Regions from separate parts of the Serratia rubidaea genome, predicted to be linked through region 3. Evidence: predicted binding sites of a transcription regulator. Region 3 holds the regulator's gene; each other region holds the start of a gene.
The links. The regulator PhoB, encoded in region 3, activates phosphate uptake and scavenging genes when phosphate is short. The targets are predictions, from matches to a motif close to CTGTCATAAAACTGNCNNAT.

Region 1 (4,151 bases), 2.1 Mb from region 3:
CAGCGCAGAGTGCGCATTGCCGGCACGGGCCAGAAACAGAATATTCTCCACCATGCGCGAGATGCGCTCCAGCTCCTCCATATTGGTGGAGAGCAGGGTTTCATACTCTTCCACGCTGCGGGACTGGTAAAGCGCCACCTGGCACTGCCCCATCAACGCCCCTACCGGCGTGCGGATCTCATGCGCCAGATCGGCGGAAAACTGCGTCAGGCGCTGGTAGCCTTCGTTCAGCCGGTCGAGCATGGCGTTGAATGATGCAATCAGCTGCTGCAGCTCCTGCGGCGCGCCCTGCTCGCTCAGTCGGGTTGACAGCGTGCTGGGCGCAATCGCCGCCGCCTGCGCCGCCATGCGTCTTAACGGCCGCAGCTCACGCCGCATCACCCAATATCCCAGCAGCGCAATCAGCACGAAGGCCATCCCCACCGCCGCCAGCACGCGCCACAGGTAACGCGCCAGCATTTTCTGCTCGTTGGCCATCACATGGGCGACGGAAATCTGCAGGACGCTGCCGTCCTCCAACCGCACCAGCGCCGATGCCAGCCGGATCGGCACGCCCTGCGGCGTCTCCCCGCCGCGCACTGCCGCCAACCGCTGTGGCTGGCCGACCGGCGTCGGCACCACCGGCGGCAGCGTCAGCTTGGCCGGGTTTACGTTGATTAACGGTTTTTGCCCCTGCAGTTGGAAAATCAATACGTCCTGCTCATTACCCAGCATGTTTTCAAACAGCCCGGTATTGGCAACCAGCCGCTCCACCAGAAAACGCTGGCTCAACAGTTTGCGGTAATAGTCGATGCGCCCGGTCACCTGCAGATCGCTGCGGTTAACCATTTCCTGGCGCATCGCACCGTACAGGTAACCGCCGGCAGCGCTGACCACCAGCGCCGCCACCACGGCGAACAGGATGGCGCTGCGCAGCGTCAGCGACATCGTCCGCCAGCGCTCGGCCAGCACGCTCACGGGCGCGCCTCACAGACGTAGCCGATACCGCGCACGGTATGAATCAGCTTGGTCGCAAACGGCCGGTCGATTTTGGCGCGCAGCCGCTTGATGGCGACATCCACCACGTTGGTGTCGCTGTCAAAATTCATATCCCAGACCTGAGAGGCAATCATGGTGCGCGACAGCACTTCCCCCTCCCGCCGCGCCAGCAGATGCAGCAGCATAAACTCTTTATTGGTCAGCGGAATCAGCGTTTCCTGACGCGTTACCCTGCGCCGCAGCACATCGATGTGCAGGTCGGCAATCGCGTAGTGATCGGACTCACGCACCGTGCCGCGACGCAGCAGCGTTCGCAGGCGCAGCACCAGTTCGGTAAAGGAAAACGGTTTGACCAGGTAATCGTCGGCGCCCAGCTCAAGGCCGTGGATCCGGTCCTGCACGCCATCGCGCGCCGTCAGGAACAAAATCGGCACGTCGCTTTTCTTGCGCAGCACCTCAATAATCTGCCAGCCATCAATCCCGGGCAGCATCACGTCCAGCACGATGGCGTCGTAGCCATGCTCCAACGCCCGGAACAGACCATCGGTGCCGTTACGCGCCAGATCAACGCCGTATCCGGCCTCTCCCAGCCCCTTTTTCAGGTAGTCGCCGGTGCTGGTATCGTCTTCAACCACTAATATGCGCATTCTCGCCACCTCATTCCACCTGCCAACAGATTAGCAGTTTCCGCCAGAAGACTTGATGACATTAATGTCATCAAACAGACATGGTGCTGTCCCAATCCTTCAACCATGCTTAATCGGCAATCAACCACAGGAGAACATTATGCTTACTCAACGTCGTATTGCCGGTTTACTGCTGTCCAGCCTGCTGATGTGCAGCGGCATCGCCGCCGCCCAAATGCCCGGCAAAGTCATCGCCCCGCTGCGCGGCACTATCGATCAGGTTTCCGATAGCAGCCTGCAGCTGACCGACCGTAAAGGGGAAAAAGTCAGCGTAAAACTCAACGACCAGACCAAAGTGCTGAGCGTATCGAAAGGCTCAACTGCCGATATCAAACCCGACAGCTTTATTGGCACCGCCGCCGTCCCGCAGGCCGACGGCAGTTTAAAAGCGCTGGAGGTGCACGTCTTCGCCGCCAGCCTGCGCGGTTCCGGTGAGGGCCACTCCCCTTGGCAATCCGCCGATGGCAAAGTCGATACCATGACCAACGGCACCGTCGGTAAATTGGTGAACGCCAACGGCCGCACCCTGACGGTCAATTACAACAACCAGCAGAAAACCGTCATCGTGCCGGACGGCACGCCGATTGTGACGCTCGATCCCGGCGATCGCAGCCTGCTGAAGCCCGGCGCGCATATCGTGCTGTTCTCCGCCACTGACGACAAAGGTGAACGCGTCGCCACGCGCATTTCTGCCGGTAAAGACGGTACCGTGCCGCCGATGTAATGCGGGAGGCCGCGATGAAAGACTCACTGTCGCGACCGGTGCATCGTTGGCCGGTCAGAATCACCCACTGGGTTAATCTGTTCGCCATGACGTGCATGTTTATGAGCGGCTGGGAAATCTACAACGCCTCGCCGCTGTTCGACTTCCGCTTTCCGCCCGCCGTCACGCTGGGCGGCTGGCTGGGCGGCGCCATCGGCTGGCATCTGGCGCTGATGTGGCTGCTGGCGCTCAACGGACTGTGCTATCTGCTGTGGAGCCTGTTCAGCGGCCACTTCCGTCGCGACCTGCTGCCACTGCGCCTGAGCGCGCTGCGGCGTGATATCTGGCTGGCGCTGACGCTGCGGCTACAACACCGCGACGGCAAATACAATGCGATTCAAAAGCTGATGTATCTCGGCGTGTTGGTGCTCGGCCTGTTGCTGGTGCTCTCCGGGCTGGCGATCTGGAAGCCGGTGCAGCTCTCTTGGCTGGTGGCGCTGTTCGGCGGTTTTGACATCGCGCGCTATGTGCACTTTTTCGCCATGGCGGCGGTCGGACTGTTTGTCATCATTCACCTGCTGATGGTGATGATCGTACCGCGCACGCTGTGGGCCATGCTGTCAGGAGGTAAACGTGAAGGATAAAAAATCGTCGCCCCGCGCACCGACGCTGGAACCGGATCAGAGAAAACAGCTGGTGAATCTGCAGCGCCGGCTGCTGCTTCGCTCCGGTCTGACCCTGGGCGGCGTGGCGATGCTGACCGGCTGTAATCTGCAAGATGGCGATCAGGTCGATAAAGTGCTGTGGGCGATGTCCCGCTGGAACGATCGGGTCCAGTCCTGGCTGTTCAGCGGACAGCGCCTGGCGCAGACCTACCGCCCTGATCAGATCACGCATCCCTTTCCGTTTAACGCCTACTACCCGGAATACAACGTGCCGGAAGTCGATTTGAGCGGTTATCAGCTGGAAGTCTCCGGCAAGGTGGCGAAAACGGCGCCGTGGACCCTGGAGCAACTGCAGCGCCTGCCGCAGCAGAGCCAGATCACCCGCTTAATCTGTATTGAGGGCTGGAGCGCGATTGGCCAGTGGGGCGGCGTGCCGCTGCGCATCTTTCTGCAGCATGTCGGCGCCGATCTCAATGCACGTTACGTCGGTTTTAAATGCGCGGACCGCTACTACTCCAGCATCGATATGGCCACCGCGCTGCATCCGCAAACCATTCTGGCGCTGGATTTTGCCGGTAAGGCGCTGCCGGCGGAATACGGCTACCCCTTGCGGCTACGGGTGCCCACCAAGCTGGGGTTTAAAAACGCCAAGCATATCGCCGCCATTTTCGTCAGCGACACCAACCCCGGCGGCTATTGGGAGGATCAGGGCTATAACTGGTTCAGCGGGATTTGAGGCGCCATGGAAGCGAGTTCTGGCAACGTCTATCCAGGGCGCTATGCGCCCTTTTCATTGGCTATTTTAAGCACACGGCATCACAAAGCAGGCGATAAACAGTGCCGCAGACTTAAACATGGTAAGCCCCAAAATGGATTGCCTCGTAACACCTACGCATTCGTTCAGGCTGCTATTAATAGAGAAAAGTGAAAGGCTATCCGGAACGTTAAAAAAATCGGTGAGGTCGTACGTTAAATATCAGCGTAATTAACAAGGAAGCCTTAGCTAATTTAATGATTATACGTAGAATTATTTATTGAGAAGGCGTGGAGCGGGTGAAGGGAATCGAACCCTCGTATGCAGCTTGGGAAGCTGCCGTTCTACCATTGAACTACACCCGC
Region 2 (4,151 bases), 1.2 Mb from region 3:
GCCAGAGCCTGGCTGGAAAGTTTACGTCCACGCACCCTGCCGCTGGCTTTCGCCTCCATCGTTGTCGGTTCAGCTATTGCCGCCTGGCAAGGCAGCCTGAAGCCCGGCGTCGCGCTGCTGGCGCTGTTGACCGCCGGACTGCTGCAGATCCTCTCCAACCTGGCCAATGATTACGGCGACGCCGTCAAAGGCAGCGACACAGAAGATCGCATCGGGCCGCTGCGCGGCATGCAAAAAGGCATGATTACCCAGGCGCAGATGAAACGCGCGCTGGTCATTACCGTGGTGCTGATCGCCATCGCCGGCTGTTCGCTGATTGCGCTGGCCTGCGAAACGCCGCGCGACGTGGTCGGCTTCCTGGCGCTCGGCGCGCTGGCGATCGTCGCCGCCATTACCTATACCGTCGGCAACAAGCCTTACGGCTATCTGGGGCTGGGGGATATCTCGGTGCTGGCGTTCTTCGGCTGGCTGAGCGTGGCCGGCACCTATTACCTGCAGACGCTGCATTTCGACAGCATCGTGATGCTGCCGGCAACCGCCTGCGGCCTGCTGGCGGCGGCGGTGCTGAACATCAATAACCTGCGTGATATCGAAAGCGACCGCGCCAGCGGCAAAAACACCCTGGCGGTGCGGCTGGGGCCGAAAAACGCCCGGCGCTACCATGCGTTGCTGCTGATTGGCGCGGTGCTGTGCTTTGCGCTGTTCACCCTGTTCAACCTGAGCGGCCCATGGGGCTGGCTGTTTGTGCTGGCGGTGCCGCTGCTGTGGCGCCATGCGCTGCGCGTACTGCGCGACCCTTCGCCGGCCGGCATGCGCCCGATGCTGGAGCACATGGTCAAGGCCGCCCTGCTGGCGAATATTTTGTTCGCCGCCGGCGTGGCGCTCAGCTAGATAAAAACTGATGATTTTGCCAACAGGGCGCAGAAAGGGATATACTGGTTATTCCAGCGGCAAACAGACATAAAATCCTATGAAATACGATACTTCCGAACTTTGCGATATCTATCATGAAGAGGTCAACGTGGTTGAGCCTCTGTTCTCTAATTTTGGCGGGCGTACTTCATTTGGCGGACAGATCACCACGGTGAAGTGTTTCGAGGATAATGGCCTGCTTTTTGACCTGCTTGAAGAAAACGGCCGCGGCCGCGTCCTGCTGGTCGACGGCGGCGGTTCGGTACGCCGGGCGTTGATCAACGCGGAGCTGGCGCGCCTGGCGACTCAGAACGAGTGGGAAGGCATTGTGGTTTACGGCGCGGTGCGTCAGGTGGACGATCTGGAAGAGCTGGATATCGGCATCCAGGCCATGGCGGCCATCCCAGTCGGCGCCACCAGCGAAGGCGTGGGTGAAAGCGATATCCGCGTCAACTTCGGCGGCGTCACCTTCTTCTCCGGCGATCATCTGTATGCCGACAATACCGGCATCATTCTGGCGGAAGACCCGCTCGATATTGAATAAGCCGTTACCATGAAAAAGGGCGCCGTCGGCGCCCTTTTCGTTACTGCGGCAAAGGGAATCAGACCTCTTCCATTTTGCCCAGCAGCGCGCGCAGGCGATCTTGCCATACGTGCTGTTCTTCTTTCAGCTGCTGGTTCTCACGCACCAGTGATTCGTGGTTGCCGGCGGCGTTCTGCACTTCCTGAGACAGCGTATTGTTCTTCTCTTTCAGCTCTTCAATTTCCATCTGCAACAGAGTGATGGTATCAATCGCCTGCTGAACTTTTGCTTCCAGTTTTTCAAATACTTCAAATGACATCTTCAGTCCCCTCATGATAGCAAGGCGTACATCTATTAAGCAGCCGCACAGCACAGGCTGCAGCCGCTGCGAATATGCATCGCGCAAGTGACACGCGCTTTTGATTAAAAACGCGCCTGTCTCGATAAAACGCTCTTTCGATAAAAACGATTGTAAGTAGCCCGCCTCTTACTGTCTAGCAACATACCGGCTCAACGCGCAGTCTGTTGCAATTTTCCCGCCCCCGCCATCAGTCAAAACTGAAAAATGCGCGTATGACGACAAACGCGCGTTAACAATTGTCGGACAAAAACCCTGATCAACCCTGCTGCGTAATGGCGCGGAAAGAACAGCAGACAACGCGAATTCGCTCAATTTTATGACGGAGCACACACATTTTGATTTCGCTATTTCTCGTTTATGTTCGTTAACGATAAATTTACATCACATCCTCAATTTAAAAGAGGATGAGATTAAAAAAACCTGTACCTTAAGGCCGGCAGGCTACTCGCCGAGCCTAAAACCTATAACCCTGCAGGACAACAACATTATGAGCCAAAACACCAGTCCGACATTAAAAGGCCAATGTATCGCAGAATTTCTCGGCACCGGCCTACTGATCTTCTTTGGCGCAGGATGCGTTGCCGCATTAAAACTGGCCGGCGCCAGCTTCGGCCAATGGGAAATCAGCGTTATTTGGGGCTTCGGGGTCGCCATGGCGATCTATCTGACCGCCGGCATCTCCGGCGCCCACCTCAACCCGGCCGTCACCATCGCACTGTGGCTGTTCGCCAACTTTAACGGCCGCCGCGTGGTTCCCTTTATCATCGCCCAGGTCGCCGGCGCCTTCTGTGCCGCCGCGCTGGTCTACGGCCTGTACTACAATCTGTTCTTTGATTTCGAAGCCGCCCACAACATGGTGCGCGGCAGCGCAGAGAGTCTGGATCTGGCCGGGATTTTCTCCACCTATCCAAACCCGCACATCTCCGTCGCGCAGGCGTTCCTGGTGGAAACCGTGATCACCGCCATTCTGATGTGCCTGATTCTGGCGCTGACCGACGATGGCAACGGCGTACCGCGCGGCCCGCTGGCGCCGCTGCTGATCGGTATTCTGATCGCCGTTATCGGCGCTTCCATGGGCCCGTTGACCGGCTTCGCCCTGAACCCGGCGCGTGATTTCGGACCAAAAGTGTTCGCCTATCTCGCCGGCTGGGGCAACGTCGCCTTTACCGGCGCACGCGATATCCCGTACTTCCTGGTACCGATTTTCGGACCGATTCTCGGGGCCATCCTGGGCGCCTTCGGCTATCGTACCTTGATTGGCCGCCACTTGCCTTGCGACGACTGCGTCGAAGAAGAGCAAGGGCAGCCTGCCGCCAAAACGCCGCAGCGTAAAGCGTAATTGGCGCAGTTTAAAATGGTTAACAACAGCAGGACTCAACCATGACTACAGAAAAAAAATTTATTGTCGCCCTCGACCAGGGAACCACCAGCTCACGCGCCGTCGTCATGGATCACGATGCCAACATCGTTGCGGTGTCGCAGCGCGAATTTGAACAAATCTATCCAAAGGCCGGCTGGGTAGAGCACGACCCGATGGAGATTTGGGCTTCCCAAAGCTCCACGCTGGTCGAAGTGCTGGCGAAAGCCGACATCAGCTCCGACCAAATCGCCGGGATCGGCATCACCAACCAGCGTGAAACCACCATCGTGTGGGAAAAAGAGACCGGCAAGCCGATCTACAACGCCATCGTCTGGCAGTGCCGCCGCACCGCAGATATCTGCGAACAGCTTAAGCGCGACGGCCTGGAAGAGTACATCCGTCAGAACACCGGCCTGGTGGTCGACCCGTACTTCTCCGGCACCAAGGTGAAATGGATCCTGGATCACGTCGAGGGCGCCCGTGAACGCGCCAAGCGCGGCGAACTGCTGTTCGGCACCGTCGACACCTGGCTGGTGTGGAAAATGACGCAGGGACGGGTTCACGTCACCGATTACACCAACGCCTCGCGCACCATGATGTTCAACATCCACCAGCTCGACTGGGATGAACGCATGCTGCAGGCGCTGGATATTCCACGCGCCATGCTGCCGAAGGTGCGCCCGTCTTCCGAAATTTACGGCCAGACCAACATCGGCGGCAAAGGCGGCACGCGTATTCCTATCGCCGGCATCGCCGGTGACCAGCAGGCAGCGCTGTTCGGCCAACTGTGCGTCCAGCCGGGCATGGCGAAAAACACCTACGGCACCGGCTGCTTCCTGCTGATGAATACCGGCGAAGAGGCGGTCAGCTCCAGCCACGGCCTGCTGACCACCATTGCCTGTGGCCCGCGCGGTGAAGTGAACTACGCGCTGGAAGGCGCGGTGTTTATCGGCGGCGCGTCCATCCAATGGCTGCGCGACGAGCTGAAGCTGATC
Region 3 (4,151 bases):
CAGCGCGCGCAGTTTGAAATAGCCGTAGGTGCCGGAAGCCGAGTTGCGGCCAAAGCGCTGAATGCTGCGCTGCGCCCAGGCGCCCGGCAGCGCCAGCTGGCCCCAGTTGTCCAGCGCCGCAGCGGCGCCGCAGCGGCGAGTGGCGGAGAAAATCTGATCCAGTTGGCCAAGGTTCAGCCCCGGCAGCGGGTTGTCCTGATGCACCAGCACCACCAGCGCATCCACCGCCACCGGCACCGCCAGCGGCGCATAGCCGTAGCGCTGCTCAAACGCCGCCAGCTCCGCCGCCTTCATCGGCCGGCTCATCGGCCCCAGCTGCGCGGCGCCGGCGGCCAGCGCCGTCGGCGCGGTCGATGAACCGGCGGCCTGCATCTGCAGGTTGATATTCGGGTAGTGCTGGCTGAAATCCTGCGCCCACAGCGACATCAGGTTCGCCAGCGTGTCGGAACCGACGCTGGAAAGATTGCCGGACAGCATGCCGTCCGGCTGCGCCCGCAGGCCGAAGCTGCACAGTAACAGCAGGCAGAGCCCTATCCCTCGGGTCAGTCGCATAGCGGTGCCTCACACATTAATTGTTCAGCGCATTCTCTGACAAAGCGCCCGGTACAATCAACCGGTTAGGCAGGGTAAAGATAAAGCGGGTGCCGCTGCCCGGCTCGCTGAGCACCTCCAGGCGCGCATCGTGATGGCTGAGGGCGTGCTTGACGATCGCCAGCCCCAGCCCGCTGCCGCCGGTCTGCCGCGAACGCGCCTTGTCCACGCGGTAAAAGCGCTCGGTCAGGCGCGGCAGGTGCTCGGCGGCGATGCCCGGCCCGTTGTCGCTGACCTGGAACTGCGCCCCCTGCGGCGTCCGCTGCCAGCTTACCTCGATATACGTGCCTGCCGGCGTGTGATTCACCGCGTTATACACCAGGTTGGACACCGCGCTGCGCAGCTGGTCATCGTTGCCGTAGACCTTCAGCGCCTCGTTAACGCGGAAACGAATCTCATGCCGGCCGCCGCTGAGCGACTGCGCCTCACGCTGCAGCACTCGCAGCATCAGGGGCACGTCCACCGTCTCATTCATCTCGACAATCGGCGCCGCCTCGATGCGCGACAGCGTCAGCAGCTGCTTCACCAGCCCGTCCATGCGCCGGGTTTGCTCCTGCATGGTGGCCAGCGCCTTGCCGCGCAGCGAACCGTCCGGCTCGTCGTCGCCCATCATTTCCAGATAGCCCTGCAGCACGGTCAGCGGCGTGCGCAGCTCGTGGCTGACGTTGGCGAAGAAGTTGCGCCGCGCCCCTTCCAGCTGGCGCATCTGCGTCACGTCGCGCGCCACCATCAGCAGCTGCCCTTCCGAATACGGCATTACGCGGAATTCCACGTAGTGCTCATTATTCAGCTGCAGCGTCAGGGGTTTATCAAAGGACTGCTGTTGCAGATAGTGGCTGAATTCCGGGTAGCGCAGCAGGTTGAGAATATGCTGGCCGTTATCCTCCGGCCAGCGAAAGCCGAGCAGATGCTGCGCCAGCCCGTTGCACCAGAAAATATTGCCCTCTTCGGTGGTCATCACCACCGCATCCGGCAGCGATTCGGCACCGCTGCGAAAGCGTTTGATCAACAGCGCCAGTTCGCGCCGCCGCCGGCGGTTGCGCTGCTGCATCTGGTACAGGCCGTAAAACAGCGGCTCCCAGCTCCAGCGGCCCGGCGGCGGCGTCATGCTGCGGTCGACCCACAGCCAGTGGGACAGCTTCAGCTGGTTGTAGAAGTTCCAGCCCAGCGCCGCCAGCACGGCGATCAGCAGTAACCAGGGGAGATAGCCGAAAATCAGCCCCAACAGCAGGGCAGGCAGGCAAAAAAGGGCCAGCTCAAGAGCCAGCCTTTTCCAGGAAAGGCGTTCTAGCACGGCATGCTCTCCGACGCGGCGCGGTTAATAGCGCGTTGAAAAGCGGTAACCTGTGCCGCGAACGGTTTGAACCATTTTGTCATGACCACTGCTCTCCAACGCCTTGCGCAGCCGGCGGATATGCACATCAACGGTGCGGTCTTCCACATAAACGTTAGTGCCCCAGACGTGATTAAGCAACTGTTCGCGGCTGTAAACGCGCTCCGGGTGGGTCATAAAGAAATGCAGCAGTTTGAATTCGGTGGGCCCCATATCCAGCGGCTGTTCATTGGCCATCACCCGGTGCGATGACGGGTCGAGACTCAGCCCCTGCATCTCGATCACCTCTTCCACCGCCATCGGTGAAATACGGCGCATCACCGCCTTGATGCGCGCCACCAGCTCCTTCGGTGAGAACGGTTTGGTGATGTAATCGTCGGCGCCGACTTCCAGGCCGCGCACCCGGTCTTCCTCTTCGCCGCGCGCCGTCAGCATCATCACCGGAATGTCGCGGGTCAGCGCTTCGCGCTTCATATGTTTGATAAATTGAATGCCGGAACCGCCGGGTAACATCCAGTCCAGCAACACTAAATCGGGGAACGGCTCAGACAGGCGCGTTACGGCACTGTCATAATCTTCGGCTTCCAACGGTTGGTAACCATTCTGTTCCAACACAAAGCACACCATCTCGCGAATCGGCGCTTCGTCTTCCACCACCAGTATGCGTCTTGCCATCGTCAATCCTGCCAATGTGTTAGCGTTCACAATTTGTTTGCGGGCGCCATTATGCGTCAGTTTTGTGACAGATTTATGAAATTAACCACTCAGTAACATTCACAATATAAATGATTCTTACCATGGCGGGCGCGTAACCGCCGGAATAGATAGAAATAGCATATTTTTACCCGCCAACCCGTATAATCATCGTCAACGTTTTACCGCCGCCGCGTTTCGCCCCGGCCAAACGGCGGCCTATTCCCGGGAGAGTCATGCGCCTGATACACACCTCTGACTGGCATTTGGGTCAGTACTTTTTCACCAAAAGCCGCGCCGCCGAGCATCAGGCATTTCTGCGCTGGCTGATTGCGCAGATCGAACAGCACCAGGTGGACGCGTTGATCGTCGCCGGCGACCTGTTTGATACCGGTTCGCCGCCGAGCTACGCGCGCGAACTGTACAACCGCTTTGTGGTGGAACTGCAGCAGACCGGCTGCCAGCTGGTGGTGCTGGGCGGCAACCACGACTCCGTGGCGACGCTGAATGAATCCCGCGAGCTGCTCTCCTGTCTGAATACCACCGTGATCGCCAACGCGCAGCCCGACGCCGGGCAGCAGATCGTGACGCTTAATCGACGCGACGGCCAGCCCGGCGCGCTGCTGTGCGCCATCCCGTTCCTGCGTCCGCGCGATTTGCTGACCAGCCGCGCCGGCGAATCCGGCACGCAGAAGCAGCAGGCGCTGCAGGAAGCCATCGCCGACCATTATCAGGCGCTGTATCAGGCGGCCTGCGCGCAGCGCGAGGCGCTCGGCCTGACGCTGCCGATCGTCGCCACCGGCCACCTGACCACCGTCGGCGTCACCACCTCGGATTCGGTGCGCGATATCTATATCGGCACGCTGGACGCCTTCCCGGCGCAGGCCTTTCCGCCGGCGGACTATATCGCCCTGGGGCATATCCACCGGGCGCAGCAGGTGGCCAAAAGCGAGCATATCCGCTACAGCGGCTCGCCGATCCCGCTCAGCTTTGACGAGCTGGGCAACGCCAAAAGCGTGTTTATGGTCGACTTCGCCGACGGCGGGCTGCAGCAGGTCACCCCGCTGCCCGTCCCGCTCTTCCAGCCGATGCAGCTGATCAAGGGCGATCTGGCGCAGATCGAACGGCAGCTGCAGCAGTTTGCCGATTATCAGGGCGAGCTGCCGGTATGGCTGGATATTGAGGTGGCGACGCAGGATTATCTCAGCGATATTCAGCGCCGTATCCAGGCGCTGGCAGATAACCTGCCGGTGGAAGTGGTGCTGCTGCGGCGCAGCAAGGAGCAGCGCCGTCAGGCCATTGAGCAACAGGATAAAGAGACGTTGAACGAACTGAGCGTGGACGAGGTGTTTGAACGCCGGCTGGCGCAGGAAAGCGAACTGGAAGAGGCGCGGCGCGGCCGGATGCGCGACATGTTCCGCCAGACGGTGAACGCGCTGCAGGATGAGGAGCCATCGGCATGAAAATTCTGAGCCTGCGGCTGAAAAACCTCAACTCGCTGCAGGGCGAGTGGAAAATAGACTTCAGCGCCGAG

Region 1: a site for PhoB is predicted at 1,690-1,709, ahead of I6G83_RS02135 (heavy metal response regulator transcription factor). Genes of this name have one in related genera too.
Region 2: a site for PhoB is predicted at 2,100-2,119, ahead of I6G83_RS06250 (MIP/aquaporin family protein). Genes of this name have one in related genera too.

The regions. Positions count from the first base shown of each region.
Region 1 covers NZ_CP065640.1:468,673-472,823, forward strand. The annotation lists gene I6G83_RS02130 (heavy metal sensor histidine kinase) at 1-957, opposite strand, end outside; gene I6G83_RS02135 (heavy metal response regulator transcription factor) at 954-1,625, opposite strand; gene I6G83_RS02140 (DUF5666 domain-containing protein) at 1,765-2,388, shown strand; gene I6G83_RS02145 (cytochrome b/b6 domain-containing protein) at 2,403-3,011, shown strand; gene I6G83_RS02150 (molybdopterin-dependent oxidoreductase) at 3,001-3,768, shown strand; tRNA gene I6G83_RS02155 (tRNA-Gly) at 4,078-4,151, opposite strand.
Region 2 covers NZ_CP065640.1:1,350,399-1,354,549, forward strand. The annotation lists gene I6G83_RS06235 (1,4-dihydroxy-2-naphthoate polyprenyltransferase) at 1-891, shown strand, start outside; gene rraA (ribonuclease E activity regulator RraA) at 971-1,456, shown strand; gene zapB (septal ring assembly protein ZapB) at 1,515-1,754, opposite strand; gene I6G83_RS06250 (MIP/aquaporin family protein) at 2,284-3,135, shown strand; gene glpK (glycerol kinase GlpK) at 3,177-4,151, shown strand, end outside.
Region 3 covers NZ_CP065640.1:2,557,737-2,561,887, reverse strand. The annotation lists gene I6G83_RS11900 (PstS family phosphate ABC transporter substrate-binding protein) at 1-552, opposite strand, end outside; gene phoR (phosphate regulon sensor histidine kinase PhoR) at 569-1,885, opposite strand; gene phoB (phosphate response regulator transcription factor PhoB) at 1,910-2,599, opposite strand; gene sbcD (exonuclease subunit SbcD) at 2,854-4,080, shown strand; gene sbcC (exonuclease subunit SbcC) at 4,077-4,151, shown strand, end outside.